DNA from 2 places in the Exiguobacterium sp. SH0S1 genome. Region 1 is predicted to be linked to the other one. Evidence: riboswitches for the same ligand, from Rfam matches in the RefSeq annotation. Region 1 holds a riboswitch; the other holds the start of a gene.
What was found. A riboswitch is a leader RNA that binds a small molecule or an ion and turns the genes downstream of it on or off. The one in region 1 is predicted to bind FMN.

Region 1 (15,676 bases):
TTCTTTCAAGCCGAACCCGAGCCGTGTCACTTGGATGAATCCGAGCCGGAACGTCAAGAAGATGCCCGTCCCGATCAATAATATGAGCAAGTGTGGTCCCCAGACGAGGTTCGATAGACTCGTCACCCAACTTTCAAACTGCTTCACGTGATGTTCCCCCTATGTATGTATTCGCTTGACTGCTGGTTTATATTTTTCAGAACATTCACAACTTCGTCAAGTTGACGCGGGGTGAAATCATACCGATTCTGCGTAATGTTTTTGTAATATATCTGTTCAACGCTCGGTTTTATCCTGTTTCCGACTTTAGTATTTGAAATAAAAATGTAACGATTCACTTCATCAAAAAAACCGACCTCCCCTATTGGGAAATCGGTTGGGTCCAACTTATTTGGCGAGCGCCGCGACGACCTCGTCGACGTGACCGTTCACTTTGACGCCGCGCCACTCCTCTTCGATATAGCCGTCCTCGTTGATGAGGAACGTCGAGCGGACGATGCCGTAATATTCCTTGCCGTAATTCTTCTTCAACTGCCAGACGCCGTATAGCTCTGACACTTCATGCGTGTCGTCGACGAGCAAGTCGAACGGCAAATCGTTCTTCTCGATAAAGTTTTGATGCTTCTTCTGGCTGTCGGCCGAGATGCCGATGACGACGGCCCCGCTCATCTTCGGTGCGGCGTCACGGAAATCGCACGCCTCGGTCGTACAGCCCGGCGTCGCGTCTCTCGGGTAGAAATAGAGGACGACTTTCCGGCCCCGATAATCTTCGAGTGCGACCATGTCCCCATTTTGGTTCGGTAGTGTAAATGTTGGTGCTAACATCTGATTTCCTCCTTATCCGAACGACGGGTCGACGAGCTGTTCGTCATATCCGTCGATCGCTTGTTCTAGTTTTTGTTTGAGCGGGTCGAGCACTTCGAGATAGTCGACCGGGTCTTCCGTCGCGGCCGCGTCGCGAAGCGCGGCCTCATTGTCGATATACCACGTCTGATACGCTTTAAAATAATCGGTCATGATCGTTTGGTTTTCCGGGACGGTGAGCGTCTCTGACATGAGCAGGAAGACGTTATTGTCCGCCTCGAGCGCGACATAGTCCGTCTGGGCGTTGACCCGGTCGTAAATCGGTCCGGCCTCATCTTCCGGCACGTCGGCGAGACGGGCGTTCGCTTCAGCGTTCACCCCGTACTCGCTCGCTTCGATCCCCGTCAACAACTCCCCGACCTCACCGATCACGTCAGCCGGGACTAAGGCCGGTGTGACGACGAGCGACCAATCGTCGCCTTCCTTGATCGCGACTTTGGCGAGCCGGTTCGGCAGTTCGTTCCCGTCACCATCCTCCATCTCATGGACGATATAGGCGACGTCCTCATCCTCGTTCACCCAACTCTCGACGATGTCACCCGGCGTCAAGTCACGCGTCGCGGCACCAGTCGCCGGGATGTCGGTCCGGGCAGCAGCGTAGTCGATGTCCGCGAGCGCATCGGCGTCCCCGTCACGGAGCGCTTGTTGATACGATTCATACACCTTCTCGACCTCGTCCGGGAGCGGTCGTTTCGTCTCTTCGACCGGTGCTGCCTCTTCATTCCCGCAAGCGCCGAGCATGAGTGTGAGCGCCAGCGGCAACATCCATTTTCTCATCCAATCATTCCTTCCTCGATCGATCTCTTTTCACCATCCTACCACGACTGAATTTAGAGCGGAAACGACACGCTTTTCCGGAAAATTGTTTCACTAGGATTTCATGAAGAATTCCGATACAATACAGACGTAAGCGCTTAACTGCATAATCACTTTAAGGGGGAACGAGAATGATTCCATACAAACATGAACCATTCACAGACTTTACAAACAAAGAGAACGCTGCCTTGATTCAAGCGGCGATCGAGAAAGTGAACGGGGAGCTTGGTCAGGACTATCCGCTCGTGATCGGTGGGGAAAAAGTGACGACGGAAGGTAAGATCACGTCTTACAACCCGGCCAATAAAGACGAAGTCATCGGACACGTCTCGAAAGCGAACCAAGAACTCGCGGAACGTGCGATGCAAGAAGCGCTCAAAGCGTTCGACACGTGGCGTCACGTCGACCCGTCAGTCCGTGCCGACGTCTTGTTCAAAGCGGCGAACATCGTCCGTAAACGGAAGCATGAGTTCTCGGCCTACCTCGTCAAAGAAGCGGGCAAGCCTTGGAACGAAGCGGACGCGGACACGGCGGAAGCGATCGACTTCATGGAGTACTATGCGCGTCAAATGCTCGAACTTAAACCCGGTAAGAAAGTCGAGAGTCGCCCGGGCGAGTACAACCGCTATGACTACATCCCACTCGGGGTCGGGATCGTCATCAGCCCATGGAACTTCCCGTTCGCGATCATGGCAGGGACGGCCGTCGCGGCCATCGTCGCCGGTAACACGATCCTCTTGAAGCCAGCTTCGACGACACCGATCGTCGCGGCGAAATTCGTCGAGGTCATGGAAGAAGCGGGTCTCCCGAAAGGCGTCCTCAACTTCATCCCGGGACCGGGCGCTGAAGTCGGCGACTACCTCGTCGACCATCCGAAGACGCGCTTCATCAGCTTCACTGGTTCACGCGACGTGGGTCTGCGCATCAACGAGCGCGCCTCGAAGTTGAACGACGGCCAAATCTGGCTCAAACGTGTCATCGCCGAGATGGGCGGAAAAGACACGATCGTCGTCGACGAATCAGCGGACCTCGAACTCGCGGCCCAGTCGATCGTCAAATCGTCGTTCGGTTTCTCGGGACAAAAATGTTCAGCTTGTTCACGCGCCGTCATCGTCGACAGCGTGTATGACACGGTGCTCGACCGCGTCATCGAATTGACGAACGAACTGTCAGTCGGAAACACCGAGCAGAACGAACACTTCATGGGACCGGTCATCGATGCGGCCGCGTTCAAGAAGGTCACGTCGTACTTCGACGTCGCGAAAGAAGAAGGACGCATCGTCACGGGCGGTAAAGCGGACGACTCGACCGGCTACTTCGTCGAGCCGACGGTCGTCGCCGACGTGGCACCGAAAGCACGTCTCATGCAAGAAGAGATCTTCGGGCCGATCGTCGCCTTCACGAAAGCGAAAGACTTCAAAGAAGCGATCGACATCGCCAACAACACCGAGTACGGCTTGACGGGCGCGGTGCTGACGCGTGACCGCTCGAACCAAGAATACGCACGCCAAAACTTCCACGTCGGCAACTTGTACTTCAACCGTGGTTGCACAGGCGCAATCGTCGGCTATCAGCCGTTCGGCGGCTTCAACATGTCAGGGACCGATTCAAAAGCAGGCGGGCCGGATTACATCCAGCTCCACATGCAAGCGAAAACGACGTCAGAGACGTTCTAAATAGCTTTAAAAATAGACGTGACTCCGAGGAGTCGCGTCTATTATTTTAGTATTAGAACTTGTGTGTCCACTTCAAGAACTGATTCAAACGTATCGGACATAAGGGACTCGTGGGCAGTAAACACCTCGAACAAGTTCGGGTCGAACGCGCCTTCCATTTGCCTCATGATCGTTAGCGCCTGTTCGTGCGAATACGCCACTTTATACGGTCTTGATGTTCGAAGCGCATCATATACATCCACAATCGTCACGATCCGGGCAGCGAGTGGGATCGCCTCACCAACAAGACCGTGTACATACCCTTGGCCATCCCATCTTTCGTGATGATATAGAGCGACGTCCATCGCCATGTAAATAAAATAATTATTCGGGAATTGATGGTGGAGCTCTTGAAGCACTGCTCCGCCTAATCGGACGTGCTCTCTCATGAATTCCCATTCCTGATCCGATAACTTACCTGATTTTAATAAAATCGAGTCCGGGACTGCGATTTTTCCGATGTCGTGCAAAGGAGACGCCAGACGGATCGCTTCTACAAACAAAGGGCTCACTTGAAACCTCGGCTCCTGAATTAGAAGTTCCGCAAAAGTTGTCGCCAACGCTTGGACGCGTTCGATGTGGTTTCCCGTGTCGTTGTCGCGTAATTCTGATAATCGGAGCAACGTTTTCACAAGGCTTTCTTGATACTCTTTCAGTTCTGTCTCTTTCGCCGCCAAGTTAGATGAAAAGCGTTCGCGTTCATTCACTTGTTTCAACTGCGCCCCTACACGCAACAACACTTCCTGGGGATGGATCGGCTTCGTGATATAATCCTGACCCCCGACCTCGAAAGCACGGACCTTATCATACGCCTTCGTCAGTGCGCTCAAAAAAATGATAGGGATTTGTTGACCGAAGCGCTCACGGACCGCTTCACATACTGCATAACCGTCCATGTCAGGCATCATGATATCCAACAAGATCACATCGGGCCGGATACGTCCCATCACATGGAGCATGAGCTGTCCGTTCGGGAAAACCCGCACCTTGTATCCTGCTTCGTCTAATATTTCGTAGAGCAGACGTAGGTTGGCAGGCGTGTCATCCACCACAAAAACCGTTCTCGTGTTCAGTTCACTCATCGTCAACACCGGTCAATTCTAAATGTAGCAAACGAATCGCCGTCTCATAATCAAACCGATCCACAGCTTCAAGAATCGTCTTGATGTGAGGCACATCTTGCTTACACTTCGTCGATAAAAAGTCAATCGTGGTCACGTCACCTTCTTGCACCGCCGCCAAAAGTTGAGCGATCACCTGTGGTTCTTTTCTGCGGGACGTTCTCGTATGGCGTCGGATCGCATCAAACAATTGATGTGGATGGTATGGTTTCGGAATGAATTCGTCTGCCCCGGCTTCTAGCGCCATCCGTCGATCATCTTCAAACGCATTGGCCGAAATGATGAGGATCGGTGGACAGTCGATATGTCGTTTGAATTGTTTGAGCACATCAATCCCGCCCATATCCGGCAAGCGTAAATCGAGTAAAATCAAATCGAAATTCTCCGACTGCCACCGTTCGATCGCCTCCGTCCCTGTCGATGCAAGACGGATCGTACAGCCACTCGGGACGAGTAAGTCTGAGAGGATTTCCCGATGTGCCGGCGTGTCATCGACGACTAACGTATGAATATTCGAGAAACTGACCGTTGTCCACTCCGCCGCCTGGGTCTGGAGGTATTCGATGTGTGGTCCGGGTTCTATCGGGAGCGTGAATGTGAAACGACTCCCTCGCTTTATCTCGCTCTCGACATGAATGTCTCCCCCGAGCATGAGAGCATAGTGTTTACTGATCGGGAGACCCAGCCCCGTCCCTTGCGGTTGATCCGTATATTTTTTTTGATAAAACGGCTCAAACAGCATACCGAGCTCTTGCTTACTAATTCCTCGCCCTGTATCTGCGACCGAGAAACGGAGGGCGTGGTCTGACTCATCCAAAGACACCGTGATGCGACCGACATCCGTAAACTTCAAGGCGTTTTGAATCAAATTCATTAAAACTTGTTTTACTTTGGTCTCGTCGCTGACAACGTGGGGCGGTACCCCGTCTTGAATCTCAAATGAAAGATCGATTCCTTTTTGGTGAGCCATCACGCCAAACGTCCGGTGAAGCTCCTCCATCAGATCGTGTAGACGAATGGCACGTTTAACGACTTGCACACTTCCCGATTCGATTTTCGCCATATCGAGAATCTCGTTAATGAGCGTCAACAAGTGTTCTCCGCTCTGTAAAATGTCATCAATTCGACGTTCGATTTTCGAAGTGGTCACTTCGCGCTTGATCAAATGGGCAAATCCAAGGATTGCATTTAACGGCGTCCGGATCTCATGGCTCATGTTCGACAAAAATTCACTCTTCGCAACGTTTGCTTGTTCCGCTAGCTGCTTCGCCTCGATGAGTTCTTGATAGATCACTTCACGTTGCTCTTCAATCCGGTGACGTTCGACCGCACCTAGAAGCGCGTTACTGAAGTCGCCTAGCACTTGTCGTTCATATGAGGAGTACGTCCGTTCTGTCAAGACCGAGTCAAAACCTACGAACCCATGACAGCTGTCGCCTCTCATCATTGGGACGGCCAATAAACTCTGAACTTGCTGCGGTTCAAGGATTTGGCGGATCCCACTGTCGATCGACAAGGCTTGAACGCTCGGGATGTACATTGTCTCGCCTCGGATATGGGTATTCAACCAATCGGGTAACGCGTCAAGAGGTACGTTTTGAAGATGATCAATCTCAGCAGAAATTCCAGCGGCACACCATTCGAACGTGTTGTGACAAACATTTTGTTTAAAATCATAGTCAAACACGTACACGCGGTCCGCTTGAAAATAATCGCCTAATTCGGCCAACGACTCGTTGACACGGGAAGCAAAATCCGCTGATGACGTCGTCAAAAATCGATTCAACAATAACGAAACGAGATGTTGGAGTTTTTCTTGTTTATGAAGCTGACTCTCTAGTTCTGCAACGGTTTGACTCATGATTACACCCCTTAACTGATCTTGTGTATATGAGTATCGGCATAATCGGAGTGATTATTGAGTCTTTATTACTATTCAATATGCGAATGTAGTTACAAATACCTAAAAAAAGGGCGAATCGCTTCGCCCTTTTTTTAAAATTGTTTCATGATGTTCGCCATCTCGATCGCCGCTGTCGCTGCTTCCCAGCCTTTGTTCCCGGCTTTCGTGCCGGCCCGCTCGATCGCTTGTTCGATCGTCTCGGTCGTCAAGACGCCGAAGATGACCGGCACTTCCGACTGGTAGCTCGCTTGGGCGACACCTTTCGCCGCTTCGCTGCAGACGTAGTCGAAGTGCGGCGTCGCCCCACGGATGACCGCGCCGAGCGTGATGACGGCGTCATACTTCTTGCTCATCGCCATCTTTTTGGCGACGAGTGGGAGTTCGAACGCGCCCGGGACGAACGCGATCTCGACGTCGTCTTGCTCGATGCCGTGGCGCTTCAGCGCATCCTTCGCCCCGTCGAGCAAGCGCATCGTGATCAAATCGTTGAACCGTCCGACGACGATCCCGATTTTCAAGCCTTTACCAACCAAGTTACCTTCAAATGTATGCAACATTATTCTTCTCCTCCAAAATGATTCATTTTTTGTTGTTTCGTCAAGCGATAGCGTTCATTCTCGGCGTGCTCCCCGACGATGATCGGGACGCGTTCGACGACGGTGATGCCGCACGCCTCCAAGGCATCGACTTTCTCTGGGTTGTTCGTCATGAGCCGCACGTTCGTGACGCCGAGGTCACGCAACATGCCTGCGCTCACCCGGTAGTCACGCAAGTCGGTATGCAACCCGAGCGCGACGTTCGCCTCGACCGTGTCGAGCCCTTGCTCCTGCAGTTCATACGCCTTCAATTTATTCAGTAAACCGATGCCGCGCCCTTCTTGACGCATGTAGAGCACGACGCCGCCCTCTTCTTCAATTTTAGCGAGTGACGCATCAAGTTGCGGACCGCAGTCGCAGCGGTAAGAACCGAACACGTCACCGGTCAGACATTCCGAATGGATGCGGACGAGCGGTGCATGTTCAAGTTCGCCTTTGATGAGCGCGACGTGCTCTTCGCGGTCAAGGACGTTTCGATAACCGATCAGGCGAAACTCACCCTTAGCCGAGGGGAGATTGACGTCCGCCTCTCGTTCGACGAGGTCCGTCTCCATATAGCGGACGAGCTCCTCGATCGTGATGAATTTCAAATCGTGACGTTCCGCGACGTGGACCAGGTCCGGTACTCGAGCCATCTCGCCGTCTTCACGGATGATCTCGCAAATGACGGCGACCGGCTCACTCCCTGACAGTCGGGCTAAATCGACCGACGCTTCGGTGTGGCCGCGGCGCACCGAGACGCCGCCTTTTTTCGCGATGAGCGGGAAGATGTGTCCCGGCCGTTGAAAATCGGCCGGTCGCGCGTTCGCATTGGCCAGCTCGCGGACCGTGTGGGCCCGTTCGCTCGCCGAGATGCCCGTCGTCGAGTCGACATGGTCGACACTGACGGTGAACGCCGTCCCGTGTGGATCGGTGCTGTTGTCGACCATCGGCGACAAGTCGAGCCGGACGGCGACTTCTTCCGCCAGGGCGGCACAGACGAGCCCTTTCCCTTCCGTGATGAGGAAGTTCATCGTCTCGGCCGTCATCTTATCGGCGAGGACGACGAAGTCACCTTCGTTCTCCCGGTCCTCGTCATCGACGACGATGATCGGACGCCCCATCTTCAAATCTTCGATTGCTTGTTCGATTGTGTGAAACATCACCATCCCGCCTTTCCGTATCCCATCGACGCAAGTGATTCGAGCGTCATGTCTTTTTGATTCACTAGCTTTTCCATATATTTAGCCAACATATCGCATTCCAAATTGACCTTATCCCCAGCCTGCTTCATCCCGAGCACCGTCTCACTGTACGTGTGCGGGATGAGCGACAGCGTGAAGCCGCGTTCAGTGACCTCATACACCGTCAAGCTCGTCCCGTCGACCGAGATCGAACCTTTAGGGACGATGAAACGGAGTAGCGACGGCTCGCAACTAATATCGATGTAGACCGCGTTCGCGAGCGGACGCTTCTTGACGATGCGACCGACCCCATCGACGTGTCCCGAGACGAAGTGACCGCCGAAGCGACCGTTCGCCGGCATCGCCCGCTCGAGGTTGACGTCCGTTCCAGGGCGGACCCCATCTAGACTGGACGCTTTGAGCGTCTCCGGCATGACGTCGACGGCAAAACTCGTTTGATCAAACGCCGTCACGGTCAGGCAAATCCCGTTCACCGAGATGCTGTCGCCGAGCTTCACGTCTTCTAACACGATTTTGCCCGCGAGCGTGAGCCGTAGCGACGGCCCGTTCCGCTTCACTGCTTTCACACTGCCGATTTCTTCAACGATTCCCGTGAACATCGGACTCCCCCTTTCTCATGACGAGCTTGATGTCAGTACCGACCGTCTCGACCGAGCCGATCGCGAAGCGCTCGATCGCATCTAACGGTCCGGCTTGGCTCGAGCGATAGACGCCTCGGTTCCCACCGAACACGCGCGGTGACTGATACATGACCCATTCGTCGACGTATCGTCCGTCAAAGAGTGACGTCACGAGCGTCGGTCCCGCCTCGATGAGCAAACGGCCGACGCCGCGACCATGCAAGTCACGAAGGACGTTGTCGAGTGTCGAATAGTCGGCAAGCTCGACACCGTTTTGAGCGAGCTCGGTCCGTTTCACTTCATCATCGGACAGCGTATAGACGAGCACCGGCACGTCTTTCGCGCTCCGGACGAGCTGACTCGAGAGCGGTAAGCGGAGCTCGCGGTCGAGGACGACCCGAAGCGGCTGACGTGTCGGCGTGTCGAGCCGGACGGTCAAGGCAGGGTCGTCGGCGAGCACGGTCCCGATTCCAGTCAAGACGGCATCGACCGTCGCCCGTAGTTCGTGGACGTCACGTCTCGCTTCAGTCCCGGTCACCCACTGGCTCTCACCCGTGTCGAGCGCGACTTTCCCGTCTAGGCTCGTCGCCGTCTTCAATACGACGTACGGCCGTTTCGTCTCAAGCGAACGTAGGAACGCCGGATTGAGCGCACGGGCCTCGTCTTCGAGCAGACCGACTTCGACGTCGATCCCCGCCGCCTTCAAACGGGCGACACCTTTCCCTGCGACGAGCGGGTTCGGGTCTTTCATCGCGATGACGGCGCGCTTGATGCCCGACTCGACGATCAAGTCGGCACATGGCGGCGTTTTCCCGTAGTGCGAGCACGGCTCGAGCGTGACGTAAATCGTCGCACCGTATGCGGACGCACCGGCCATGCGAATGGCGTGTACTTCGGCGTGCGGTTCACCGGCCTTCAAATGGGCACCGAATCCGACGACGCGACCGTCTTTGACGACGACGGCCCCGACGAGCGGATTCACACCGGTCTGTCCGGTAGCGGACTTGGCCAATTGGATTGCTTGTTGCATGTACTGTTGCATCGTTCTCCCTCCTTGTTTCGTACAAACAAAAAGACCCTAAGGATGTCCTTAGGGTCTCGGCGGGAGGTTTCAGTCGTCATTGGGCGAGCCAAATAAACGTTTTCTTTACAGAAAAACGTACGACGAAGCACAGGTCACGAGGACCTGTCTTTTTTCCTTCTCCCATCCAGACTATACTGTCGGCTCTAGAATCGCACTAGATCCACCGTTCGCACACGTGCGCCCGGGTCACGGACTTAAGGCTCGCGCCCATCACCGCCGGTTGGGAATTGCACCCGACCCCGAAGGAATATTTGTTTGTACTCCTTTACTTTAGCGCAAAAAAGAATCGAAGGCAAAATTAAAAGCGCAAAAAAAGCGCCACTTTGATGAGCAGCGCTTCCAATCAAGCCAAGAACAAGACGACGAGCAAACCGACGATCCAGCAATAGAACGAGAAGTACTTGAGCTCACCCTTCGCCATGATGTGCTGGAACCATTTGAGCGAGATGGCCGTCAGCGCGTACGAGGCGATGAACGCCAAGACGAGCGGACCGAACAGATCACGCGTCGCCGGGTCGGTGAAGAGTGCCGGCCCGTCCAAAATCATCGTCCCGAGACTGACCGGGATGAACAAGAAGAACGAGAACCGGAGCGCCGACTCTTGTTTAATGCCGAGCAACATCGCCATGACGATCGTGGCACCCGAGCGGCTGATCCCTGGAATGAGCGCGACCGCTTGGGCGAGACCGATCAAGATGGCGTCACGTAACGTGATACCGCCGTCACCTTTATTCCCGCGCATGTTGCGGATGAACCAAAGTGCGACCCCGGTCAAGATCAACGTATAGCCGACCGTTGCGACACCGCTGAGCGTCTCACCGATCCAATCGCCGAATAACACGCCGAGCACGCCGGCCGGTACGGTCGCGACGAGCAAGAGACCGATGAATTTGACGTCGATCATCGTATCCTCGCTGCGGTCTTTCTTAAATAAGAACGTCCACAGACTGACGACGAGCCGGACGACATCTTGGCGATAAATCGTCAAGACGGCGAGGAGCGACGCAAAGTTGACGAAAATCTCGAACGACAGCCCAGGTAATTCGATATTGAACAGCTCTTGGAAGATGACCAAGTGACCGCTCGACGAAATCGGGATCGGCTCCGTGAAGCCTTGGACGAGACCAAGTAGCAAGTAAAATAACCATATTGTCATATCATAATATCCTCTTTTCTCAAATTCGCTCAATGCGGCTATTTTAGCAGAATCACAGTTTCATTGACCACCATTTAAAATTTTTTCGTATATTTTGAAAACTTTTATTGATTAGTCTGAAAATTAAATTTATTATAGAGGAGTACTCAACTGGACAACGGTGATGACCCCATTGTCCAGCTGGGTACATTTTTGTATGGAATTCGTATAATTTACCAAATATAAAACTTTTTGTTTACAAATGAACCCATATAATATTAAATTTGTAATATACATGTTACCTTTTTTTTCAATCTTTCATCCGACTTTAGACCTATCACGTCCCATTTTTAACATAAAAAACTTACAAAAGCGCTTATAAATCGTAAAAACTATCCGATAGTATGATTGTAGAAGCACTTTCGTCATCATTGTCGGTTCAGATATGAGTCCATGGAAGGAGGAACCATCATTGAGTCAAACGCTATCCACTAATACTCATCACTTATCAACCGAACAGCAACGCATGATTCACTGTATTCGTTTGCTCGGGGATTTATTAAAGGAACGTCCTCGTCGCTCTGTCTATCGTCGTTTCGCGATGGAGCAAAACTGGCCGTCTCCCGAATCGATCATTCGACAGTTCGGATCATGGGCCGAGGCACTCGCCATCGCCGGCTATGAATGGCATGGGGAAATCGCCGTTGATTTACCCGATAAAATGCCAAAATATACACGCGATGATATCGTCGAGACGCTTGCCCTCTATTCACGGGACATGGGTTCGATCATCACGCTGAAGAAATATCAAGAATGGCGGAAACTACATCCGAAAGCACCGAGCCATTACCACATCGTCAAGACGTTCGGTTCGTGGCATGACGCCTGCGCCGAAGCCGGGCTTGAGGCGAGCGTGACTTACTCGAAGTCAGAGTTGTCGAACGCTCTTCGAGAAGCGATTCATGAGATGGGCTTCTCTCTTTCATTCGAGGCGTACCGAGAATGGGCGAAACGCAACAACAAGCCATCTACGAAAGCGATCTTGCATCGTTACGGGTCTTGGTCCGCTGCCATCCATGCGGTCGAGTCCGACATGTTCAGCCAGAAATCATAATCATTCATTCAAAAAGGAGAACCGTTTAACGGTCCTCCTTTTTTTCATTGAATTCGTTCGGTCGACGTGTCCCGGTAATGGGCGACACGGTCGCGACCGTTAAACTTCGCCCCGACGTACATCGCCCGGTCGGCATGTCGCAACACCGTATCGAGCTCTTCGTACTCATGAATCGTCTCGATGCCGATGCTCGCCGTCACTTGGACCCGGATCCCTTCCGTCCCGAAAGCATGTGACCGGAGCGCTTGCCGAATTTTCTCACCGGTCACAATCCCCGCCGCCTCGTTCGTCCTCGGGAACACGAAGACGAACTCTTCGCCGCCGTAACGCGTGACGAGGTCACTGCTCCGGACGAGCCGGTTGAACAGGACCCCCGCTTCAATCAACACTTCGTCACCGAACGCATGGCCGTACGTATCGTTAATCGATTTAAAATGGTCGAGGTCGATTAAAAAGACCGACAACGGATACGACGCGACGTCGTTCAGCCGCTCTTTCGTCCAACGTTTCAACGCCCGTTGGTTCGGCAACCCGGTCAACGGATCGGTCAGACTCTCGTGCTGGAGCCGATCCCGTTCATCGATCCGCTCGAGTGACCACGATAGCGTCTTGAGCAAGCGGTGAATCTCGACCACGAGCGCCTCATCATAGGCCCCGTTCGCCGTCGTCGAAATCATACAACTGACCGCGTTCGTCGTGCTCGTCACCGGTTGAATGACGAGCGCGGAATGATGCAGTTCGCTTTGGTTCACTTGAAGCTCCGGGTGCCACTCGTGGAGCGAATCGTACAGAAAGTACGGCTCACTCGCGTCACGGTGCCGCTCGAGCGTATACGCATCAGCGACCACTTCCGCTTTTTGCCCCCGCACATCATAAAACGTTTGCTCCCCGTCTCGATTGATTTGAAGCCAACCGCGTTCGACCTCGACGATTTCCCGTAAGCCGTTCCAAAACTTTTCAATTAACAGCGCTTCGCTGTCGACGCGATAGAGCTGTTCTTTCAACCGCTCGACTTGATCGATCTTCGATTGCGTCTCTTCTGTTTGCGTCGCTTTCGACAACCCCATCTTCAAGATCGACAAGAGCAGGAATGTCGCCATCAACCCGACATACCCGAACAGTTGGAACGCCTCGAGCGCGACCATCGTGAACAACAGCTCGAGCGAGATGACGAGCCAATCGAACCGTAACAGCCGCCACATGATCGGCAGCGGGATCCGCTCCCCGATCAAGAACCGGGACATGACGAAGCTGAAGCCGAGGACGAGATAAAGCACTCCGAAGAAACCGATCAGTGCCACTCCTTGCTCGAGCAAGTGGACGGTCGACCCGATCTCACCTCCGAGTGAAAAGTAGACGAGACCCGGGATGACGAGAATCATCGCCTCGATCAGCGTGTTGAGCGGATAAAAGTGTAAGAAGCGCCGGCGGCCGACTTTTTTGTTGAACGTCCGTGCCTGGAATGTCAACAACAGCAACTGCCCCATCAAAATTGCCGGGACGAGCCCGTACAAGAAGAACGTCATGAAGACGAACAGCTCGTGGAATGTGAAGTGCAGGTGCCGCCGCTTTAACGGGTTGATGACGAACAAGGCACCGAGCGTGTAGATGAACCAGAAGAACGCCCAATCGAACGTTTCTAGATCGGTCCACGTGTAATAGGCGATCCCGATGAAGACGAGCGACCATGAGAGCCAGCTCCTTATGAGATACTTCCGAAATCGCATCGTCTCACCCCTTTTCTTGTAACATTCTTTAATAGTATGAAGGGTTTTGGGGAAACATTCCAGTCGTTGTTTGAAAGTTGTGACAATGAAAAAACCGTGGCGCACGCCACGGTCTGTCCGTTATTTCGCTTTCAAATAAGAAATACCGATCGAGCCGGACCCGGTATGGGCCCCGAGCAGCGGCGCGAGCGTGTCGACGCGGATCGGCACCTTGTCGCCGAGCTCCCGTTTCCATGACTCCGCAAGCTCCGGGACGTTCCCGTGGAAGATCGAGACGTCCGTGCATTCGCCTGACTCGATCGCCGCCCGGATGACCTCGAACAAGTGGGCTTGCGCCTTTTTATACGTCCGTACGGTCTGATACGGGACGATGAGCCCGTCCTCGAAGCGGAGCACCGGCTTCAGCTGCAGCATGTTGCCGATGAGCGCTTTTGATTTCGAGATGCGTCCACCTTTTTGCATTTGCGTCAAATTCTGAATCGTCAGTTCGATCCGGACGTCCTCGACGCGCTGTTTCATGTACGCCTCGACGTCATCAAGGGCGTCTCCGCGCTCGACGCGCTCGATCAGTTCTTCGAGCAACAGACCCATCGTATAAATACCCGACCGTGAATCGATGGCGAGCAGCTTGAACTCGGCGATCTCGGCTCCTTGGATCGACGCAGAGTACGTGCCGCTCAAGTCAGACGACAGGTGGACGGCGATGCCCATGTCATACTTCGGCTTCAACTCTTCATACAACGTGGCGAAATCCCCGATTGCCGGTTGGCTCGTCGAGACGCGCTCGCCGGCATCGATCCAGTCGTACACCGTCTCGGCGTCGACGTCGATGCCGTCTTTATAAGGTTGATCGCCCTTGACGACGTAAAGCGGGACGATATGGATGTCTGGGTGGTGTTTGATCGAATCTGGCAAGACGACCGTGCTGTCCGTGATGTAGGCAATTTTCATGTGAGCCTCTCCTTTAAAATCGTGATTAGTACCTGGTAGTATGATTTTATCACAGGTGAAACGGTTTCACTAATTTTTCAAAAAATGTACCCGTCTTCGTCAAACGTTCAAACCTCCCAGGTCCACAATCCGCCCGAAACGGGTAAAAGATAACATGGACAAAGGAGGCGTTTTTTTATGATTCGAATCGAGAACGTCAATAAGATTTACAAGACCGGTGACATCGAGACGGCCGCCCTGAAAGACGTCGACTTGACGATCAACGACGGGGCGTTCGTCGTCATCCTCGGCCCGAGCGGCAGCGGCAAGAGTACACTCTTGAACGTCATCAGCGGGCTTGATACGGTCACGTCCGGGAACATCACGTTCGATGACACCGTCTTGACCGACCTGTCCCCGGAACAGATGACGGCGTTTCGGCGCGACCATCTCGGCTTCATCTTCCAACAATACAATCTGCTCCAAAACTTGACCGTCTACGAAAATATCCAGATCGGGGCCGACCTGTCGACGCAACCGCTCGGTATCGACGAGCTGTTAGAGCAGGTCGGGCTGTCGCCTGCGCGCGACAAGTACCCGTACCAACTGTCCGGCGGTGAGCAGCAGCGCGTCTCGGTCGCCCGGAGTCTCGCCAAAAACCCGTCGATCATCTTTTGCGATGAACCGACCGGCTCGCTCGACGAGGACAACTCGAAGAAAGTGCTCGAGCTGCTCGAACGATTGAACACGACGTACGGCAAGACCGTCGTCGTCATCACCCACAACACCGGCATCAGCGCCATGGCCGACGACGTCATCAAGATGAACTCGGGACGCATCGTCGAACTGACGCACAACCCGGTCCGA
Region 2 (15,676 bases), on a different contig from region 1:
TACCAAATGTGGTGAAGACCGAAAGGAATCAATGACCGTTCGACCAAACCGAAGACGAATGCGGAAACCGCGACGTTCGCCTCAATGATCGTGCTCGAGAACGTATTAATGGCAGTACCGATCGGCGGCCAAATGTAGGCGAGCGCGATCCCGATCACTAAACTGAACGCGGCGGTCGCAATCGGAACGAAACGTTTCCCAGCAAAGAATCCTAAGAAGTCCGGCAACTTGATGTTAAAGTACTTGTTATACGCGAACGCGGCAATCAAACCGGCGATGATACCACCGAATACCCCCATTTGGAGCGTCGGGATACCAAGTACCGATGCATAGGCAGGATCCCCCTGGACAATTTCTGCAGTAATCCCGTTCCACGTGCTGATAACTTTGTTCATGATCAAATAACCAACGATAGCTGCTAACCCGGCAACACCGTCTCCGTTGGCCAGCCCAATGGCGACCCCGACGGCGAACAACAGACCTAAATTGGCAAACACGATATCCCCGGCATCGGTCATGACTTGCCAAATGAGGACGAGTGCATCGTTTGCCAAGAAAGGTAACAGCGAAACGAGATCAGGATTTTGGAACGCCGTACCAAATGCAAGTAATAGACCGGCTGCCGGCAAAATCGCAACCGGAAGCATGAGCGCCTTCCCGATCCGCTGCAATACGCCAAACACTTTCTTCCACATCATGGTTCCTCCTTTTGTCAGAATACTTACTTTTCCCCATCTGATACCAGGCTGAAACCGTTTCCCCATACAAAAAAAGCCAACCCTTAATGGATTGGCTTAATACTTAGTTTGCTTTCTTTTCGTTACCTGAAGCGATGACCGCTTGCATCTCTGATTTCAATGCATCCGAACGCGGTCCAAAGATGGCTTGAATGTTGTTACCGACTTCAAGGACACCAGCTGCCCCGAGACGTTTCAACTCTTCTTTGTTCACTTGGCTCTTATCTTTAACTTCGACGCGAAGACGTGTGATACATGCGTCAAGGTGTTTGATGTTTTGTGAACCACCGAAACCAACGAGGATATCTTGTGCAAGTTCCGAACCAGTAGCTGTTGATTGCTCAACGACTTCATCTTCACGGCCCGGTGTTTTAAGGTTGAACTTACGGATAACGAAACGGAATCCGAAGTAGTAAATGACTGCGAACGCGAGTCCGACTGGAATGACGAGCCACCATGCTGTTTGGTTAGGAAGTACACCGAAGAGAAGGTAGTCGATCAAACCGCCCGAGAACGTCATCCCGATTTTGACGTTCAAGATGTGCATGACCATGAATGAAAGACCAGCGAAAACTGCGTGTACTGCGAACAAGAGTGGAGCTACGAACAAGAATGAGAACTCGATCGGCTCTGTGATACCTGTCAAGAACGATGTGAGTGCTGCCGAAGCCAAGAGACCGCCGACGACCGCTTTACGCTCAGGACGTGCTTCATGGTACATCGCAAGTGCTGCTGCAGGAAGACCGAACATCATGAACGGGTATTTACCAGTCATGAACGTACCGGCTGTAAGCTCGGCACCGTCACGGATTTGAGCGAAGAAGATCGCTTGGTCACCGCGGACGATGTTGCCAGCTGCATCCGTGTATGATCCGAATTCGAACCAGAACGGTGAGTAGAAGATATGGTGCAAACCGAACGGGATCAACGAACGTTCAATCAAACCGAAGACGAACGCTGCGAGCGTACGGTTTTCTTCCAACATGAAGTTTGAGAACGTGTTCAAACCGTGCTGAACTGGTGGCCAGATGAGAAGCATGACGAAACCAGCGACGACAGCCAATACAGCTGTGACGATTGGGACGAAACGCTTACCAGCGAAGAAGCCAAGGAATTGTGGCAATTCGATGTTGAAGTACTTATTGTATGCCCAGGCCGCTATCAGACCGACGATGATACCACCGAAGACACCTGTTTGAAGTGTTGGGATACCAAGGACTGACGCGTAAGCCGGGTCACCTTGTGCGATGATCTCAGGTGTGAGTTCGAGCCAAACACCCATGACTTTGTTCATGATGAGGAACCCGACGATGGCTGCGAGTCCGGCAACGCCGTCCCCTGCTAAACCGATCGCGACACCGACTGCGAATAAGAGTGCTAAGTTCGAGAAGATAATTCCGCCTGCTTGCTCCATGAGCTGAGCAAACTTGACAACGCCTGCGTTAGTCAACCAACCAGCGCGTGACGTAAGGGCCGGGTTTTGCATCGCGTTACCGAATGCGAGAAGAAGACCGGCTGCCGGCAAGATCGCAACAGGAAGCATAAGCGCTTTACCGACTTTTTGAAGAACACCAAAAATCTGCTTAAACATGATAAATCCTCCTTTTGTAATTGTTTATTCTGAAACCGAACGTAGATGTCAGACAACCGACGTATCTAAACGTTTTCATAATGAACGTTTATAAAAACAGAAACAGGCATGAATAAGGTATAGAACGTAGACTTCTCCTCAATAGAGAAATCGTAGCCGTTCCACTCCTTACTCATGCCTGATCGAATCAGTAACACGTAAGATACGTGGTATCAGTTATCTACTTGTAGTCAGTCGCTGGAGATGCATCGTCAAATATGTCGCTTCACCTCGTGGCACAGGACGCTTTAATTCGCGTTCCATGATGCCCATCAGCTCCCAAGCAGTACTATAGCATAGCGGATATTCTTCACGCAACACCTTTTCTATTTTTTGTGGAGCCTCGACCGTCTCACCTGTCGCAACCCGCTCAACGGCGTACCTTAAGTGCCGAAGTAAGCGCTTATAATCGAGCGAAGTCCGGTCCATTTTGACGTTCAAACGACTCTCAATCGTCTGAACAATCTGGCCGATGATTTGATTATGACGATTGACTTCGAGGACGTTTTTAAACGTCGTCGCCGAATGGATATGAAGGGCGATAAATCCGACCTCGGCATCAGGAAGCAACACATCGAGGCGCTCGTGGATCATGTCGACGATCCGTTCAGCGAGCGCGTACTCGTTCGGATAGAGCGATTCAGTCTCGAGTAAGAACGGATTCGTCACTTCCATCCCTTGCTCGATCCGTTTCATCGTAAAGAACAAGTGATCGGTCAGGCCGATATGGATATGTTGGTCGACTTTTTTTCCTGTGTTGCTCTCGATGAAGCCGACGATGTCTTGCATGAAGGCGATGAAGTCTTCATCGACGTGCTTCACGAGCTCACGATATTGAGATTGCTCTTCCTTATCCGTCAATTGATACACTTTCTCCGGGACGCTGGCCGGGTCGACGAGATCGCCCGCTTTCTTGCCGAAGCCAATCCCCTTCCCAAGCAGAATGACTTCCGGATCCGTATCATGTTGACAAATGACAACGCTATTATTCAACACTTTTTTGATCGTATACATCGGTAATGTCATTCGTATCGCATCCCTTACTAATTAAATCGTTATCTTATCTAGTATATCGGTTCAGCTTCTAAAAAAGTAGGCAGAAACCAAAAAAAGACGAACATTTCTGTCGTCTTTAAAACATCGAGTAACCGCTCTTACGCAAGTACCGGATGGTGACCCCTGCCAAGATGGCACCGAGCAATCCGAATCCGAGCATAAAAATGTCGAGAAACTGCAGACCGAGCAGACGCTCATAGACGTTCGCGAGCGCGGTCGATGTTTCCGTGACGTAGCTTGACAGCTTGACGTTGTCGATCATCATGATGACGAAAATCGGATAGATGAACACGAGCGTCCACGTCTTTTTGAGCAGCATATTCAAGATGAACCCGATGCTGAAGAAGATGACTAAATATAAAATCGCGCCAATGACGGCTTGGATGATGTGCATGTGATTGCCCCCTTTTCCCGTTGTCTATTATACCGAAAAGAAATCCGCTTGGTCAAAGAAGTTCACTGAATCGTTGACATGAAAAAGCAGCCCGTTCAAATGAACAGGCTGCTCGTTGGCTCAAACGAATCAGAATTTACCTTTTTTAAGGACGAGACCGTATTTTTTGAGCTCGATAAAGTGTTTGTTGTCGATGACTTTCTTCATGAATGAAGCGTTGCGACCGAAGATTTTTTTGCCCATGACGATTCCGATTCCATCGTTATGACCAAGTGACGCGACCGTCCCTTTGCTCTCATACGTGAACTTCGAAGTCGACTTTCCGTTGATGAGCGCAGCGATGTTTTTCGCCACGTTGTGCGCTTGTTGCGTCGCGATTTGCGCCGTCGGCGGGTACGGACGGTTCGAGACAGGATCCATGACAGCTGAGCAGTCACCGATGATGAAGACGTTATCGTGGCCAGGGGCACGGTTGTCCGCCTCGACCATGACACGGTTACGGACCGCTTCGAAGCCAGACTTCTCAACGATCGGGCTACCGCTGACGCCGCCTGTCCAAAGGATCGTGTTCGCTGCGATCGTCTCTGTCGTGTCACCTTTGAGTGGACCGAACGTGACGACACCTGGCTCTACACCTTTGATGCCGTTGCCGAGTTTCATCTCGACGCCGTTACGCTCGAGCCATTTTTGCGCATACGTCGTGAGTTCCGGGTCGAACCCTGGAAGAACCGTTGGCGCTGCCTCGATGTTAACGATGCGGACCGCTTCACGGGGAACATCGTACTGTTTGCAAAGTTCAGGGACACGGTTGACAAGCTCACCGAGGAACTCGATACCTGTGAATCCGGCACCACCGACGACGATCGTGACGAATGAACGGTCAGATGATCCGTTCGTCTTGTATTGTGCGAACGAGTACTCGATATGTTCTTTAATTTTACGAACGCTGTTGAGCGAGTTGATCGTCATCGCGTTCTCTTTAAGGCCCGGGATACCGAATGTTTCCGGTACGCCACCGAGGGCGAAGACGACGTAATCGTACTCGACAGTCGATCCGTCTTCGAGCATCACTTGTTTAGCTGTAGTATCGACGCGATCGACGATCCCTTTGACAAATTTAACGCGTGACGCATTGACGACGTCGTTAATGTAGACACGAGCCTGCTCAGGCTTCATCGTTCCGGCCGCCGGCTCATGAAGCCAAGTCGTTTGGTAATGGTAATCGTGTTTGTTGATCAACGTGATGTTTGCATCTCCAGCTGCAAGCGTCTTCTGAAGGTTTACTGCCGTGATGAGTCCACCGAAACCTGCGCCGAGGATAACAATGTTAGGTCGTTTCATGTTCATTTCCACCTTATTTTAAAAGTTTTGTTTTCCTGAACAACTATGTTGTGTGTTTTTTCACATAGACGTTCACAATAAAGCCTAATTCTTGTTCAACCAATGTTCACAATTGCTTCCCGTTCATTGTACGACGTTTAATCCGTTTTCTCAATGAAAAAGCTTATCTTCTTGAATTTTTTTCGAAAGTATTGCATCTTTGTACTGAATGGATTTAGTTCACGTTAGACCATATAATAGAAGTACACGCTTCATGAGGAGGAATTCGATGAAATCGACGAAAGATGTAGTCATTATCGGTGGTGGTCCAATCGGACTGTTCACCGCATTTTATGCAGGTATGCGCCAACTCGATGCGACGTTGATCGAAAGCTTGCCGCAACTAGGCGGACAATTATCGACGCTCTATCCAGAGAAATATATTTATGACATCGCCGGCTTCCCGAAAGTGAAGGCCCAAGATCTAGTCGACCAACTGAAAGCGCAAGCCGATCAGTTCGAACAAGATTATCGCCTTGGCGAGACGGTCGAAACGGTCGAGCGACTCGAAGACGGTACGTTCCACATCTCGACGAACAAGGACGAGTACCATACGAAAGCGATCATCATCACAGCCGGCAACGGCGCGTTCGCCGCACGTCCGCTCGGACTGGACGGTTGTGAAGATTATGCGAACCTTCATTACTTCGTCGACAGCATGGAGAAATTCCGCGACCGTCGCGTCATGATTGCCGGCGGCGGCGACTCGGCCGTTGACTGGGCACTCATGCTCGAAGGTATCGCCAAAGAAGTCCATATCGTCCACCGTCGTGACCGCTTCCGGGCTCACGAGCATACGGTCGAACAAATGAAGGCCTCGACGATCAACGTCTGGACGCCTTATAATATCGAATCACTCTCAGGCGCGACGCATATCGAGTCGGTCGAACTGACGGACAAAGATGGCGAATCGAAGTTCGTCGACATCGACGACTTGATTTGTAACTACGGGTTCGTCTCATCGCTCGGCCCGATCAAAAACTGGGGCATGGAGTTTGAGAAAAACACGATCCGTGTCGACTCACGAATGGAGACAACAGTCGCAGGCATCTTCGCTTGCGGTGACATCGCCACGTACGAAGGCAAAGTGAAATTGATCGCGACCGGCTTCGGTGAAGCACCGATCGCCGTCAACCAAGTGAAACAGCTCGTCGACCCGACAGCGCGTCACCCACAACATTCAACCTCGGTATTTGCCGGGAAATAAAGACTGGCCTCTCATCTGCGAACGATGAGAGGCCATTTTTTCATTTGCGGATCGTTTGAATGATGACACGGTCAATCCAATCATCGAGTTGCGTGAACACGAAGCCAGCTTTTTTCGCCTCGGCATTCGACATGTAGTAGTCGACGTCCGTATCGTACGGGGACGACTCCCCATCCTTAATGATTTGGACCGGTTTACCGATATGCTGTCCAATTCGTTCCATGAGCGCACCTAGCGAGATGAGGCCGTCGCTCGCGGCGTTGAACGGCCCCCTCACGTCGGCACGGCCGACCCATTCCAAGAAAGCTGCCGCCTCGAAACTCGAGATGAATCCCATCAACGCCTCCGGATGATGTAATACGATCTGTTCTTCGTTCCGAACCGCGTCGACATAAAATTTTAACCGGTCGGTGTAATCATCCGGCCCTAGGACGATCGGCAACCGCACCGTCGTGACCGGGAATGAGGCCCGATGGAAGAAGTACGATTCGGCCTCTCGTTTCCCTTGTCCGTAATCGTGTTCCGCGTCAAGGTGATATTCATGATGGAGCGGATTGAAGTCGCTCTCTTTTAAAGCTGCCTCTGGCGCATAGACGGACATCGTAGACGTGAGCACATATTTCCCGACCCGGTCCATGAAGGCGTCTGTCGCAATCTTCGCCTGATACGGATTGAAACAAATATTGTCGTAGACGAGGTCATACTCGTTACGTGCGAGGTCTTTCATCGTCGCGACCGACTGACGGTCGCCTTTAATGGAGCGGATCCCTTCCGCTTCCGGCACTTGCAGCTGTCCGCGCGTGACAATCGTCACGTCGTCCCCGGCTTCAGCGAGCCGCAGTGCGAGCCGTTTCCCAAAGTAACGTGAGCCACCAAAAATCAACACTTTTCTCATCACTCCTACCCCCTTCTCATCCTTCTTCCACCAATATTCCCGTTCATTTCCTCTCATTAACATACTCACCAAAAAAGGTTGCCGAACATGTCGGCAACCCGTCTATCGTTTAGCAATCCCCGGGCGTGCCGGCGTTCGCCGCCGTCCGGAAACTCGAGCCGCAACCGCACGTCGCGATCGCGTTCGGATTTTTGATCGTGAAGCCACCGCCGAGCATCGACTGCTTATAGTCGATTTCGAGCCCGTCGACGACACCGTGGTCAGCTTCGGCGACGATGACGCGGACGCCATGATGGTCGAACTGGACATCCTTGTCCGTCTTGTCTTCATCGAACCCCATCCCGTAGGATAGGCCGGTACACCCACCGCCTTGGACTTTAATGCGTAAGAATTGGGCTTCAGGGCGTTCGGTCTGTTTCATCATATCGATGACTTGTAGTGCGGCTGGCTCTGTTAAATGAATCATCTGAACTCCTCCTCATTTATCTTCACTTCAAGTCAACTGACTTGTGATTTTGTGAAATATCTTGTATAACTAAACTGTAACAAAAAAAATTAAATCGTTCCATCTTCGGGGCAGGGTGAAATTCCCGACCGGCGGTATTGAAGACAAGTTCTTCTCAGCCCGTGAGCGAGCAAGGCGTTGCTTGCTGATTTCGTGAGATTCGAAAGCCGACAGTAAAGTCTGGATGGGAGAAGATGGCGGCATCCGACCGATATCCGGATGTTTTCTTTGGCGTGGTTTAAACGTTGATGAGAACATCTATTTCGTATGCGCGTAAACTCTCCCGATTGTTCACACAATCGGGTTTTTCTATGCGACGGGTGCCATTCATCAAGGAGCGACAAAAGGAGAGATTTTGATGAAAACAACGCGCAACAAACGATTGACAACACTGGTGACGCTATCGATGCTCGGGGCGATTTCATTCGTCCTCATGCTCTTTAACTTCCCGCTGCCCTTCCTGCCACCCTTCCTGAAAGTGGATTTCAGTGACATCCCAGCGCTAGTCGCCGGTATCGTCTTCTCGCCACTCGCAGGTGTCGTGGTCGTCGCTCTAAAAAACGTCCTCTACTATGTCTTTAACGGTGGCGGCGTCCCGGTCGGTGAAGTCGCGAACTTCTTTGCAGGTGTCGCATTCATGTATCCGGTCGCTTGGTTCTACCATAAACGTAAAACGAATAAAGCGCTCGCTTCAGGCCTCGTGGCAGGTACGATCACGATGGCGATCAGCTTGGCGATTTTGAACTACCTACTCATCTTACCAGCTTACGCGTTCTTCTTCGGAATGGCCGAGATGGCCGATCCAGCAGTCAAGACGAACCTCGTCCTGTACGGTATCTTACCGTTCAACTTGATTAAGGCATTATTGATCACCGCCTTGTTCGTCCCGCTCTTCCTGAAGTTGAAGCCGTGGATCGAACGTCAACAAATGCAACTGCAAGCTTAATACACAAGCACCCAAAGGAACTTCTCCCTTGGGTGCTTTTTTCGATGCGGATAGTTACATGAACGAACAAGAGCGCCCACCGGAGTGAGCGCTCTTGTTTGTGAATAACGATTAGAGAAGAAGACCAGCGAGAGTCGCTGACATCAAGTTCGCAAGCGTACCTGCGAGAATCGCGAGGACACCCATACGTGCGATGTCGTTACGACGGTTCGGAGCCATACCACCAAGACCACCGAGAAGGATGGCGAGTGATGAGATATTGGCGAATCCACAGAGTGCGAACGCGATCATCGCTTCTGTACGAGCTGACAAATCACCTGAACCGATGATCGGTGCGAACTCAGAGAAGGCAACGAATTCGTTCAAGACGAGTTTTTGTCCAAGGAAGCTACCGAATTGTACGGCATCTGCCCATGGCACACCGATGACGAACGCGAGCGGTGCAAACACGTAACCAAGGATCAACTGAAGTGAGAGACCTTCTAGACCGAACCAGCCACCGATTCCACCGAGAAGCAAGTTGACGAGTGCGATCAATGAAACGAAGGCAAGAAGCATCGCACCGACGTTCAACGCGAGGAACAACCCGTCTGACGCACCGCGAGCGGCCGCATCGACGAAGTTTGCTGCTTTGTTCTCTTCATCTTCTGCAATCTCAATATCATCATCCGGAGTTTCTGTTTCCGGGACGATGATTTTCGCAAACATCAAACCAGCAGGCGCTGCCATGAAGCTCGCTGCGAGCAAGTACTCGAGCGGAACACCGAGCGCGGCGTATCCAGCAAGTACCGAACCGGCAACTGATGCGAGACCACCGACCATGACGGCAAACAATTCTGATTGTGTCATTGATGGGAGGTAAGGCTTGATGACGAGCGGTGCTTCCGTCTGACCGACGAAGATGTTCGCCGTCGCTGAGAGCGATTCTTTACGTGACGTACCGAGTGCTTTTGCAAGTGCCGTACCGAGGATCCGGATGACCCATTGCATGACGCCGATGTAGTAAAGAAATGCAATTAACGAAGACATAAAGATGATGATCGGTAATACTTGGAACGCGAAGACGAAGTTGTCTCCCCCGACTGCCGTACCGAAGACGAAGCCGATTCCGGCGTTCGCCGTGTTCAAGACGTTTTGGACGCCTCCTGAGATAAATTCTAACGCCGAACGCCCTACCGATGTGAAGAGGACGAGGAATGCGAACGTAAACTGGATCGCGAAGGCGGCAAGAACTGTACGCCATTTGATGGCTTTACGGTTGGTCGAGAAGATGTAAGCGATTCCAATTAGTGCCAAAATACCAACCACGCTCATGATGTTCATTGGTGTTGTGCTCCTTTCATATTGAAAACCCGATGATTGTGTTATACCCGAATCAAGATGTGCCCTACCGTTTGAAACGCTTTCTTTTTATGTTGTTAAACGTCAGACAACCTACATTCGAACCTCTTAGAATATACCAAACCGTTTTAAAAAAAGCAACGGGTCAAAAAGAAAAAAGTTTGAGAAATCTCAAACTTTTTTACCAGGCCATCTCTTCGATTTTTTCATACACGTTCGTGACGAGTTGTTCCGGCGTCTCCCCGATCACGACTTCTCCGTCGACGAGACAGAACAAGTCGAGCGAGCAGACCCCACAGTAGCCGGTACAGCCATATTCGACGACGTCTAGGTCAGGATCGGACTCTAGTTTTGCCCGGGCGATCTGTGAACCCATCGCTAAGTTCGAGGCACAAAACTCGATGATCGGATTCATCATTTTTTTCACCGTCTTTCTTCCCCTATTGCGGGAAAATGGTTCTTCTACGAGGTATTATATCATGGTACAGTTAGAGAGTAACAAAGGGGGATTTTTATGCGCAAATTAGTCGTCTTAGGAGGCGGTTACGGGGGTATGCGTGTAATCGAACGCGTCCTCGGCCATCAGCTGAAGGACGTATCGATCACATTAATCGACCGTCTACCTTATCACGGATTAAAAACAGAGTATTATGCACTAGCCGCAGGAACGGTATCCGATCGTGACATCCGTGTCGATTTCCCGGAAGAAGTCGACTACATATACGGGCAAGTCACCGACATCGATACGACCGACAAGATGGTGTTGCTCGCAAGCGGGGAAAAAGTGCCGTACGACGACCTCGTCATCGGCTTAGGCTGCGAGGACAAATACCATAACGTGCCCGGCGCCGCCGAGTTCACGTATAGTATCCAAACGTTAGAAGAGTCACGCAAGACGCAACAAGCGATCAACGGCTTGTCGCCCGGTTCGATCGTCTCGATCGTCGGGGCCGGGCTATCCGGTGTCGAGCTCGCGAGCGAACTTCGCGAGAGCCGTCCCGATCTGACCGTCCGACTGTTCGACCGTGGCCCTTCCGTCCTGTCCTTTTTATCGAGCCGTGTCTCGATGTACGTTCAATCATGGTTTGAAGAGCATGGCGTTGAAGTCATCAACAATGCCAACATCGTCCGGGTCGACCCAGACGGTCTATGGAACCACGAACAACACTTTGCCGCTGACTTGACGGTCTGGACGGCCGGGATCCAACCGGTCGCCGTCGTCCGGAACCAAGGGTGGGAGCTCGATGGGGGCGGCCGTGTGAAACTGACACCGCACCACTACGTCCCCGATTTGCCTGACGTCTTCGTTGTCGGTGACAACGCCAGCCTCCCGTACGCACCTTCAGGTCAACTCGCCGAGGCACAAGCGGAACAAATCGTCCAAGTGCTGCTCTGCAAGTGGAAAGGCGTGGCTTATCCTGAGTTGCCGGATATTAAACTCCGAGGCACGCTCGGGTCGCTCGGGAAGAAGGCCGGCTTCGGCGTCTTCATGGGGAAACAGTCGCTGACCGGGAAAGTGGCCCGACTTCTCAAGTCCGGTATCCTGTGGAAACATAAAGTCATCAAATAATACGACCGAATCGCGAAATGGCTGCCTTGCCATCTCGCGATTTTTTTATGTGATGACAGCCGCTTACCCGTTCATCCTTCTTTGCCTTGCGCCAAAAGTCTTGTATCTCTGTCCCTGATATACTTGTCTAAATTTTCAGATTATTGATTCGATTGACATATTCTATCCGATGGAAAAACTTGTTACTCTATGAGCACGGCAGTTCGACATCATGTCATCTCGCCTACATAATCCAAAGGGGGAAATCCATTGAAGAAGATCTGTAGCACCGTCCTCGCCTCGCTTCTCGTCTTGTCAACCGTCCCACAAGCAGTAGACGCCAGTCCTGACAAGGAAAAAGAACGTGTCATCGTCGTGTTCAAACAGTCGGCGAAGAAAATCCCGCTCTCGATTGAAGGCATGGAAGTCAAACAGCAATACGCCAACATCCCAGCTGCTGCCATCGAAGTGCCGAAAGCAGCGCTGAACGGATTGAAAAACAATCCAAACGTCGCCCACATCGAAGTCGATCAGACGGTACAAATTGAGAATCAAACCCAAGACTGGGGAATTCCAAAACTGAAAGCACCCTCGGCTTGGCAGAACGGCTTCACCGGAAAAGGTATTAAAGTATCCGTCGTCGATACCGGAATCTCAGCGCATCCGGACTTGACGATTGCAGGTGGAGCGTCATTTAGCAGTGTGACGAGTTCATATGCCGACGACAACGGACACGGCACGCACGTCGCCGGGATCATCGCGGCACGTGACAACGGCATCGGAACGGTCGGGATCGCCCATGAGGCAAGTATTTACGCCGTCAAAGCGCTCGAGGCGAACGGCAGCGGTAGCCTGTCGAGCATCATCGCCGGTATCGACTGGTCGATTTCGAATCAAATGGATATCATCAACTTGAGCCTCGGAACGACGAGTCCTTCGACGACGCTCCAACAAGTCGTCGATCGGGCGAACAATTCAGGCATTCTCGTCGTCGCAGCGGCTGGTAACAACGGCCGAGCCGACGGCAGCGGCGACCTCGTCAACTACCCGGCGCGCTACAGCTCGGCCATCGCGGTCGCGGCGACGGACATCAACAACAATCGCGCTTCGTTCTCCGCTACCGGCAGTACAGTCGAAGTCGCGGCTCCTGGTGTGAACATCAACTCGACACTCTCAAGCGGCGGCTACGGTCAATTGAGCGGGACGTCGATGGCGACACCATACGTCGCCGGGAACTTGGCGCTCATGAAACAAGCGTACCCGACGCTCTCATCTTCACAGCTCCGGACGCGTCTGTCACAAGATACGATCGACCTCGGCACGGCAGGTCGCGATACACTATTCGGCAACGGACTCGTTCAAGCGCCAACGTCAGGCGGCACGTCACAACCGGTTCAAGCGCTCGCGGCGACTGTATCGACGTCTAAGTCGACATACTACGCTGGTGAAGTTGTATCAATCTCATCGACGGTACGTGATGCGAACGGTCAAGCGGTCGCGAACGCGGACGTTCGTGTGACGGTGACACAACCTTACGGCTCGACGCTCACAGGGACAGGTAAAACGAACTCAAGCGGAGCAATCACGTTCACGCTCTCGACTGGTTCTTCTTCACAACGAGGGACGTACCAAGTGAAAGCGGATGCGACGCTCTCAGGATACACGGCAAGTTCAGCGACGTCGTCGTTCCAACTTCGCTAAATCGAAAACAAGGTTGAACGAATGTGTATTCGCTCAACCTTGTTTTATGATGTCGTTTAATTCTCGTCAATCGCCGTATACACTTTACGCAACTGGACGACTCCTTCGTCGACGACTTCCCCGTTCAAGAGGACGAGCGGGTAAAACCATTCGTCTTGCTTGATCGCCTCGGCGATCTCATCGTCCGCTTGCTCGAAGTCGATGTATTCGAACTCGAACTTGCGCTCCGGATATTTCCGAGCGAGCGCACTTTGTAACCATTCATATGTCTCGACCGAGCTCGGTGCCCCGACACAGCTCGCACACTGTACTTCTGCCCCGTATACCGTGATTTTCATCGTCATTCCCCCTATTTATTTCTATTATACAAAAATCACGCAGCGCCCTTGTCACAAAACGCTCAGCGTTAAAGATTGAGAAACAATCTCAAACTTGCTAGAATGGAATAGAACCAGAAAGGGGTAGATACCATGGAAATGTTTGATCAAGTCCAAGAAGTACTCGATAAATTACGCCCGTTCTTGCTTCGCGACGGCGGTGACGTCGAACTCGTTGATGTAGATGAAGGCATCGTCAAACTTCGTTTGATGGGTGCATGCGGCAGCTGCCCGTCTTCAACAATCACTTTGAAAGCCGGAATTGAGCGCGCGCTCATTGAAGAAGTACCTGGCATCGTCGAAGTCGAACAAGTATTCTAAACAAAAAGGGAGACGTGAGTCATCCCTTTTTTTCATGCATGTGTCCATTCGTCCAAGCTCTCGACCATATAGGTCGGGAGCTTTTCTTGTTCTTGGATGAACGCTGGCCCGTGAACGCCTGAATTGACGTGCAGCGTCCGTAGCCCTCCGTTGATCCCAAACAAGATGTCCGTATGGTAGTTGTCCCCGACCATGACGACCTCGTCTTTCGTCAGACCGATCATCTCGAGGGCGATGTCGATCATGACCGGCTCCGGCTTGCCGATGAAGAACGGGTCTTTCTCCGTTGTCACCGTGAGCACGGACGTCAGCGCCCCGTTGCCCGGTAAAAAGCCGCGCTCGGTCGGGATGGCGATATCTCCGTTCGTCGAGATGAAGCGGGCGCCGGACCGAATCGCGAGCGCACCTTTCGCCAATTTCTCGTACGTGATGTGGCGGTCGAGCCCGATGACGACGTAGTCGGCTTTCGGTTCGTCCGTCACATGGAAGCCACGCTCTTCAAGCGCGATCCGGAGACCGTCTTCCCCGATCATATAAACGGTCGCCCCTGGTGTCATCTTCTCGATATAACGGGCCGTTGCCATCGCACTCGTCAAGACGTGCTCGGGCGTCACATGGACACCCATCGACACGAGCTTATCCGCGACTTGTTTCGGCGTCATCGAGGCGTTGTTCGTGACGAACAAGTACGGGAAGCCCGTCGCCTCGAGCCGGTTCACGAAGTCGACCGCTGCTTTGATCGGCTCGGTGCCCGCATAGATCGTTCCATCTAAATCAAATAAGTATCCTTTAATTAAATTCATCTAATCACTCGCTTTCCGGTAAAAATGCTGATACTGGTCCAAGTTCCACTTCTAAATAGCGGCGGACTTGCTCGGGAAATGCTGCGAACGTCTCTTTTTGACGCTCCGTCCAGGCGTCAAAGCGAGCCGAATCCGACGTGACGAACTCCCGGACGTAATAGGCACGCATCATGACGAGCTCTTTCGCCGCTTGAGCCGTCTGGGCGTCGAGCACGCGCTCGTCCAATAAAATGTCGACGATATCTTCATAACTCCCCGGATCGCGCATAATGAAGCCGTCGATCATCGAGTTGCCGACATCGATGACGCCTTCCATCAAATGCACGGCCAAACGCTCTTTCGCAAGTTCAAGTGTGAACGCGTCCCCTTCGAGCTGATCGATCCGATGCAACATCGTTTCCATATGGGCCAGCGTCTCATTGATTTTTTCTCTATTCACAAAATACATCGTCATCCCCCCTGCCCCTTATCATAATCTTTTTTCCGACTCGAGAAAAGAATCTCCCCTATTTACATCATTTATCCGATTGTGATACACTAATCCACGGATTAACACTTTAATTAGTATGTCACATTAAATAGAAATCACGTGGAGGGTTCAACACTATGGAACGAGAATTAGCGTTAGAGATCGTACGAGCAACCGAGGCAGCGGCACTGGCATCATCAAAATGGATTGGTCGCGGCCAAAAGAACGAGGCCGATGACGCGGCGACGTCAGCGATGCGCGAAGTGCTCGGTACGGTCAATATGGATGCGACTGTCGTGATTGGTGAAGGCGAATTAGATGAGGCGCCGATGCTTTACATCGGCGAACGCCTCGGTACGACGTTC

Region 2: it holds a riboswitch for FMN, as region 1 does, so the genes downstream of both, EVJ20_RS06090 (ECF transporter S component) here and ribD (bifunctional diaminohydroxyphosphoribosylaminopyrimidine deaminase/5-amino-6-(5-phosphoribosylamino)uracil reductase RibD) in region 1, are expected to answer to the same signal.

The regions. Positions count from the first base shown of each region.
Region 1 is NZ_SJVC01000002.1:58,283-73,958, forward strand. Features, by position in the region: gene EVJ20_RS07135 (alanine/glycine:cation symporter family protein) at 1-147, opposite strand, end outside; gene bcp (thioredoxin-dependent thiol peroxidase) at 388-825, opposite strand; gene EVJ20_RS07145 (hypothetical protein) at 838-1,641, opposite strand; gene pruA (L-glutamate gamma-semialdehyde dehydrogenase) at 1,812-3,356, shown strand; gene EVJ20_RS07155 (HD-GYP domain-containing protein) at 3,398-4,447, opposite strand; gene EVJ20_RS07160 (GAF domain-containing hybrid sensor histidine kinase/response regulator) at 4,470-6,377, opposite strand; gene ribH (6,7-dimethyl-8-ribityllumazine synthase) at 6,512-6,976, opposite strand; gene EVJ20_RS07170 (bifunctional 3,4-dihydroxy-2-butanone-4-phosphate synthase/GTP cyclohydrolase II) at 6,976-8,157, opposite strand; gene ribE (riboflavin synthase) at 8,157-8,798, opposite strand; gene ribD (bifunctional diaminohydroxyphosphoribosylaminopyrimidine deaminase/5-amino-6-(5-phosphoribosylamino)uracil reductase RibD) at 8,779-9,861, opposite strand; FMN riboswitch at 10,012-10,154, opposite strand; gene EVJ20_RS07185 (undecaprenyl-diphosphate phosphatase) at 10,247-11,059, opposite strand; gene EVJ20_RS07190 (homing endonuclease associated repeat-containing protein) at 11,511-12,152, shown strand; gene EVJ20_RS07195 (GGDEF domain-containing protein) at 12,197-13,879, opposite strand; gene EVJ20_RS07200 (DegV family protein) at 14,000-14,830, opposite strand; gene EVJ20_RS07205 (ABC transporter ATP-binding protein) at 15,008-15,676, shown strand, end outside.
Region 2 is NZ_SJVC01000001.1:1,186,594-1,202,269, forward strand. Features, by position in the region: partial or broken gene ptsG (glucose-specific PTS transporter subunit IIBC) at 1-695, opposite strand, end outside; partial or broken gene ptsG (glucose-specific PTS transporter subunit IIBC) at 829-2,328, opposite strand; gene glcT (glucose PTS transporter transcription antiterminator GlcT) at 2,545-3,393, opposite strand; gene EVJ20_RS06065 (YuiB family protein) at 3,500-3,817, opposite strand; gene EVJ20_RS06070 (NAD(P)/FAD-dependent oxidoreductase) at 3,947-5,158, opposite strand; gene EVJ20_RS06075 (NAD(P)/FAD-dependent oxidoreductase) at 5,427-6,404, shown strand; gene EVJ20_RS06080 (epimerase) at 6,445-7,299, opposite strand; gene EVJ20_RS06085 (HesB/IscA family protein) at 7,409-7,765, opposite strand; FMN riboswitch at 7,863-8,004, shown strand; gene EVJ20_RS06090 (ECF transporter S component) at 8,163-8,750, shown strand; gene EVJ20_RS06095 (NupC/NupG family nucleoside CNT transporter) at 8,862-10,073, opposite strand; gene EVJ20_RS06100 (YuzB family protein) at 10,273-10,509, opposite strand; gene EVJ20_RS06105 (NAD(P)/FAD-dependent oxidoreductase) at 10,606-11,661, shown strand; gene EVJ20_RS06110 (S8 family peptidase) at 11,911-13,341, shown strand; gene EVJ20_RS06115 (DUF1462 family protein) at 13,398-13,685, opposite strand; gene EVJ20_RS06120 (NifU family protein) at 13,812-14,039, shown strand; gene EVJ20_RS06125 (TIGR01457 family HAD-type hydrolase) at 14,072-14,842, opposite strand; gene EVJ20_RS06130 (DUF86 domain-containing protein) at 14,847-15,290, opposite strand; gene glpX (class II fructose-bisphosphatase) at 15,449-15,676, shown strand, end outside.